2 linked regions of the Fodinicurvata sp. EGI_FJ10296 genome follow. The protein of the gene in region 1 interacts with the protein of each later gene in a pairwise test. Links are inferred from orthologs where the notes say so. Each region holds a gene or a part of one and is shown in the gene's direction. Other genes may lie near its edges.

Evidence for each region.
Region 2: the proteins of ABZ728_RS03455 (region 1) and rlmB interact in binary tests that used the Escherichia coli proteins (3 or more experiments, as listed by UniProt). The link is inferred for Fodinicurvata sp. EGI_FJ10296 from one-to-one orthologs.

The regions. Positions count from the first base shown.
Region 1 is NZ_JBFCVL010000002.1:8,448-11,751, reverse strand. What follows is about bases 238-3,222. They hold ABZ728_RS03455 (NAD(P)H-hydrate dehydratase), read left to right. Parts: upstream 238-920; coding sequence 921-2,525; downstream 2,526-3,222. Other genes in these bases: tig (trigger factor), read left to right, coding at 2,727-3,222; ABZ728_RS03465 (pyridoxal phosphate-dependent aminotransferase), read right to left, coding at 238-466. In the rest of the region: more of ABZ728_RS03465, read right to left, coding at 1-237; more of tig, read left to right, coding at 3,223-3,304. UniProt on the Escherichia coli protein: Bifunctional enzyme that catalyzes the epimerization of the S- and R-forms of NAD(P)HX and the dehydration of the S-form of NAD(P)HX at the expense of ADP, which is converted to AMP.
Region 2 is NZ_JBFCVL010000007.1:141,853-145,126, forward strand. Bases 160-3,114 are described here. They hold rlmB (23S rRNA (guanosine(2251)-2'-O)-methyltransferase RlmB), read left to right. Parts: upstream 160-1,208; coding sequence 1,209-2,021; downstream 2,022-3,114. Other genes in these bases: tuf (elongation factor Tu), read right to left, coding at 160-458. Outside these bases: more of tuf, read right to left, coding at 1-159. UniProt on the Escherichia coli protein: Specifically methylates the ribose of guanosine 2251 in 23S rRNA.

The DNA.
Region 1 (3,304 bases):
GCAGAAGCGGGTATGCGACCGGCGTCGCGCCCGTGTAGCGGATAACTGAGCCATAGATCGGGAATCCGGGATCAGGATAGATGATTTCGGCGCCCGGCTGACCGAACATCAGAATGGCGAACCACATTGTCACCTTGCCGCCGGGCACGATCACGACTCGCTCCGGCGACACGTCGACGCCGTGACGGCCTTGCAGATCTGCGGCGACGGCTTCACGAAGCGGCTGGATACCACGAGCCGGCGTATACCCATGATGGCCGTCCCGAAGAGCTTGTGCTGCAGCTTCGACGATGTGGTCGGCTGTTTTGAAGTCTGGCTGGCCAATGCCAAGATTAATGATCGATCGGCCATCGCGCTCCATGGCGGCGGCGCGGGCGAGCACCTGAAAGGCCGTCTCGGTTCCAAGGCGGGACATCGCGTCCGCCGGCCTGATCGATGCTGGGGCCGTATCGCTGGTGCTGGGCATTCGTCCTGTTCCCCTTCAGCTGGTTTGCGCCGCTTCGGCATCATTTGACTGTATGACAGCCTTCCGCATTTCATGGCTGCGGTTCAAGCGTCCAAACGAGTCCATGCCCTCTGCTGGGCCTTGGTCTGATCGAGCCGGGTGGCGGCAGGCGCGGAAAAAGTTGTGGCGTTGGGCTTGACGGGCAGCGATGGATCGTCCATATCCACCGCGCCTGCCGATCACGGCAGTGTTATGGCGATCGTAGCTCAGCGGTAGAGCACTCGGTTGTGGTCCGAGATGTCGTGGGTTCGAACCCCATCGGTCGCCCCATTTTCCCCTTTATGCAATCTGAATAGATATAGCAGGACGTGCCCGCAGCGTATCTTGGGCAGGTCCATGAGAAGGCGGCTGTCCGCGCCAACGCCCTTGGTATACATTTGTGCGTAGATTCAGCAGGTCGGAAGGGGACCGCGCGATGAACAACGCCGAGTGGCCAGTGGAGCTGTTGACCGCCGCGGAAATGGGCGCGGCCGACGCTCGCGCCATCACTGCCGGAACGCCGGGCCATGTGCTCATGCGTCGGGCCGGCCGAGCCGTCTCGGATGCCGTCGGGCGTCTGTCAGCGCCCCCGGGGCCGGTCCTTGTCCTCTGTGGGCCTGGAAACAACGGCGGTGACGGCTTTGTCGCGGCCACGTTTCTGGCACGTCGCGGGTGGTCCGTGAGCGTTGCGCTGCTTGGAGATCCAGGCCGCCTTTCCGGTGATGCGGCAACGGCATTCGCCGATTGGAACGGCCCCCTGGAGATCATCGACGATTCCTGGTGCCGAACCATGGCAAACGATCAACGAACGCCGGCCGTGGTCGTCGACGCCCTGTTCGGCGCCGGTCTGTCCAGGCCCTTCAACGGGGCGCCGGCCATGCTGCTCGCGCGGTTGCGCCAAAGGGGGGGGCGTATCGTCGCCGTTGACGTTCCCAGCGGGCTGGACGGAACGACGGGTCGGATAAGGGGAGGAGACGAGGGGCGAGCCGTTCCAGCGGATGTGACTGTCACATTTTTCCGGCTGAAGCCCGGTCACTGCCTCCAGCCTGGACGGTCGATCTGCGGCCGCACCGATCTCGTCGACATCGGCATCGATCCCACCGTGCTGCACGTCATTGCGCCGACGGCGCATATTAACAGGCCGGCGGCATGGGACGGCGTGATTCCAGCGCCGACAATCCAGGACCACAAATACAGCCGTGGCCACGTCGTCGTTCTGGGCGGTGAGATGATTGGTGCGGCCAGACTGGCGGCGGCGGCCGCCCGGCGTCTGGCCGGCTACGTAACATTGGCGGGTGAGGGCGTTGACGGCATTTGCGCCGTCGAACCGGGACTCGTACTCCGCCCAGGGGGCGGTGGCTGGGAATCGGCGATGTCGGCCGCTGTCGGGCGTCCGGATCACATGGCCGCCGTCATCGGGCCGGGTGCGGGAGTGGGCGATGCCGCCGCGGCAGAGAGGTTGAGAGGCCGGGCACGCGACTGGCTCTCCACCGGAGCGGGACTGGTGCTGGACGCCGACGGCCTTACGGCATTCTCGCCGGCGCCCGACCTGCCGGCGCCCGACCTGCCGACGGATGGGGCTGCCGGCCTGCCGAAATCACCGAAGGGGCATCGCCTTGTTCTGACGCCACATAGCGGTGAGTTTGCCCGCCTTTTTCCAGACCTGGCCGGCAACGATACGGACAAGTTATCATCCGCGCGTGCGGCAGCGCGGGCGACCGGCGCCGTCGTGGTACTGAAGGGCGGAGACACCGTGATCGCCGCCCCCGACGGTCGTGCCGCGGTCAGCGTCGACGGACCCGCTTCGCTGGCCACCGCCGGAACGGGCGATGTTCTTTCAGGTCTCATCGGCGCATTGATTGCCGCGGGAAAGCCGCCGTTTGATGCGGCTCGAATGAGCGTATGGCTACACGGCGAGGCGGCGAAACGCCTGGGAGTCGGCCTCGTCGCCGAGGATTTGCCGGCCGCGATCGCTGATATTCTTCGACTTGGTCCGACCGCTGGACGCCGGACGTTCGCAGGCATGATGCCGGCGTGGTGACGGGACGGTTTTTGGACTGTTTGCGGCTATGAAGCTGTGCTATCACCTCCACCGGAATAGGCGCGGCAGGTTCGCGCATGCGGGCGTGGCGGAACTGGTAGACGCGTCAGGTTTAGGTCCTGGTGGCTTTGGCCGTGGGGGTTCAAGTCCCTCCGCCCGCACCAAATATTTCGGCGTCCGGTCAAATTCGCAAATGCGCGGATGACCTCGGCAACTGACGACTGTCAGTCGCGTAGCCACGTTCAACGTGGCGAAGGGGCTGTCGTCGCTTGCTGCCACACCGAACAGGCGTGTTGCCATGCGGCGGTGAGTCGTTATTTCTTGACCCGCCATGGTTTACACGTTCAAACACCAACGCGTCGGACCAGGGGGGTCCGGGGCGATAGGCGGCAACGAAACAGGCAAGCTTTTGAGATGCAGGTAACCGAGACCAACGCCGAAGGGCTTCGCCGGGAATTGAAAGTCATCATTCCGGCGGGTGACATCGAGCAACGGGTTGATACGCGACTGAGCGAAATCCAAAAGGATATCCGCCTTCCAGGCTTTCGTCCCGGTAAGGTGCCGATGTCGATTCTTCGCAAGCGGTATCGGAAATCCGTTATGGGCGAAGTGGTGGAGGGCTTGGTCAATGAAAGCTCTCAGGAAGCCATTTCCGACCAGGGTATTCGACCCGCGCTGAAACCCGAGATCGATATCGCCAGCTTCGATGACGGCAAGGACCTGGAAATCAACCTGAAGGTCGAGGCACTTCCTGACATTCAGCCGCCAGACGTCTCCGA
Region 2 (3,274 bases), on another replicon or contig:
ATCTCCACAAGCTCAAGCAGCTCTTCGTCATCCACCTGGTCGCATTTGTTCATGAACACCACCAGACCGGGAACGCCAACCTGGCGTGCCAGAAGGATGTGCTCACGGGTCTGCGGCATCGGGCCGTCCGCCGCCGAAACCACCAGAATCGCACCGTCCATCTGCGCCGCACCCGTGATCATGTTCTTCACGTAGTCGGCGTGGCCAGGACAGTCCACATGCGCATAGTGACGCGCATCCGTCTCGTATTCCACATGCGCCGTCGAAATCGTGATCCCGCGCGCCTTCTCTTCGGGCGCCTTGTCGATCGCGTCATACGCCAGATAACTGCCGGAACCGGATGACTCGAACAAAACCTTCGTGATCGCCGCCGTCAGCGTCGTCTTGCCGTGGTCAACGTGACCGATCGTTCCTATGTTCGCGTGCGGCTTCGTACGCTCAAACTTTGCCTTGGCCATTTCCGGAGATCCTGTGGTTTATCTGCCCGTTTGGGGGCGTCCGACTGACAATAACGCGGTTCCCGGTGGAGCGGGTGAGGGGAATCGAACCCCCGTATTCAGCTTGGAAGGCTGCTGCTCTACCATTGAGCTACACCCGCATAGCCGGAACGACTTTTTAACCGGTCGGAATAACACGCGAGCAGTAACCGATACCATAGCACGACGTCCGGTACTATGGCGTCGCAAATTGGTGGAGGGGGTAGGATTCGAACCTACGAACACGTACGTGGGCAGATTTACAGTCTGCTGCCTTTGACCGCTCGGCCACCCCTCCGCAGGGCTACATTGTCACGCCCAGTCTTCCCGACCAGCCGGTGGATGCGGGAAGTAAATTTTTTGGCTTCGGCTGTCAACAGGTTATCGTCACCGGACGCAAATTCCGTGCATTCATTGACAAGCCTGCACATCTAGGGGGTCGACGATATTCTCGCCTCTGCCCCAATTCGCCAACAGGAGCCACCCTTGTCCCGTGATCGCAAGCCACAGAGACCGCCGCGGAAGACCGAGCGAGAAGGTCCGGGTCGAACCGCCGGAAAGCCACAGGAGGCATCGGCGGAAAGGAATGCCACCAAACGGGCCGGAAAAAGGCCGCCGAAACCGCTGGGACCGAAAACCGGCAGCAGATCCGGCCCCGCATCGCAGGACAGCTCCCGAAGTGGCCCGCGGCCCGGAGACGGACCGCGCGGCAGCGTTCGCCCGGGAAAGTCAATGTCTGTGGCGCCGGCTCCTGCAAAGGACCCACGGCCCCCGGTAGCGTCTCCGGAGCCCGTCGACGAAACCGCGATCTACGGCCACCACGCGGTAGCGGAGGCATGGACCAACCCGGGACGCAAGATCCGTCACCTGGTGGCGACCAGGGCAGCGCTGGACGCGTTGAACGATCAAATACAGGCGGCCTCGGCTGCCGGTCTCCGCCGCCCGGCGCCAGAGATTGTTCAGCGTGCAACAATCGATGCGCGCCTGCCGGAAGGGACTGTACACCAGGGTGTGCTGGCATCCGTCGATCCGCTGTCCACACCCACATTTGAGGCGATGCTGGAAAGGGCACGTGAACGGTTTACGCTGCTCATTGTTCTGGATCAGGTGACGGACCCGCACAACGTCGGCGCGATTCTCCGTACGGCCGCCGCCTTTGGAGCCGCGGCCTTGATCATGACCGAACGGCATGCCCCGCCGGTCTCTGGGACCCTGGCAAAAATCGCCAGCGGCGCCGTGGAGCATGTCCCGATCATCCGCGTCACGAACATGGCCCGGACACTCACAGATCTGACTGATTCGGGCGTAGCGTCGCTGGGTCTGGCCGAAGAGGCCGAGCAAACGCTGGCAACCGTCGTGTCAGGGCTGCCCCACGGGCTTTCGACCGCACTGGTGTTGGGATCGGAGGGCGCGGGCCTGAGACGGCTGACACGCGAGAACTGCACCCATCTCGTCCGGCTGCCGACATCCGGTCCGATCGCCAGCCTCAACGTTTCGAACGCGGCGGCCGCGGCGCTGTATGAACTCGTCCGGAATATTGGATAGGGTCACTTGCATCGGACGCCGGTTGAATGTATTTCCGTTCGCGTGGACGCCGACTTAGCTCAGCTGGTAGAGCAACCGCCTTGTAAGCGGTAGGTCGTAGGTTCGAGTCCTACAGTCGGCACCACCGAATCCCCGCAAATCCGCCGTTTTTCGCATTGCCTGGCTGTGGCTTTCACAACCGCACATGGGAACAGACCGGCGTCGAAACGCACGTGATTCTCCGGTCCGTTACGAAAAGTTTTGACGCAAACCTCGACCGACCGCACATTCGATGGCCCGCATTGCGGCGAGTCGGGCACGGGTATTCCCGTTTTAAGGGCGGCGGCACCATGCCCCAAACCAATCCTGAGGACACGGGTTCGCCACCTCCCACCCGGTTATTGTTCAACATTTGCTCAGTCGAGCATCGACCAGATCACGAACCCCCGTCTCAATCAGGCCGAGCCGCCCGGCGTCTTGCTCCTGACAGCCGGAAACGACGTACAGCGTGACCGCCCGGAATTCGAAATCCCGGAAACCAACTCTTCGTTCCGCGCAAAACGTCATCTGGGGCAGCCCCCATGTAAATCACACCTGGGCGGAACCGGACGACTTCCCACTGGCATCCTGTCCCTGCCATGTCTGGATCGCATCCCAGACGGTGCGCATGTCCGTTACCCGAGAACGTCCGACCTTGCTCCGCGAGGGGGAAGTGTCGCTGAGTCTGAGGACGATGACGTCGCCAGCGACGTAAGCGCGACGGCGCTGCCCTATGTGGCGAGGCTTGACGGCTGATTGAAGCGCCATGGCATCAGGTCTTCGATGGCAGAGGGAGATGACGGTCGAGGATGGCGCGGAGCGTGGCGGCGATGTAGTCGACCGGGTTCACGTCGGATATCTTGCAGGTGGCTACCAGTGACGCGAGCATGGCCAGTTTTCGGCGCCGATCTCGTTGCCCGCGAAGAGCGCAATTTTCCTTGTAAGGGCTATCGGCCGGATCTGGCTCTCGACCGGGTTGGTATCCAGTTCGAGTGCGCCGTCATCCAGGAACCGGATCAGGCCGGACCAATGCGCCAGCGTGTAGCGGATATCCCCGACCAGCGCGCGATGGCCCGTGTCAGTTGTCTTTCATCCACGCCGGCGCCAACACGGATCACAACGTCGCCCACGACAATTTGAAGATCGGGCTTACCGCATGCCGCGGCCTTACCCGGAACGCCGTCTTCAAGGACCAACTCGGCGAGCATCGGCGAGGACGCCACACCCGGGCATCA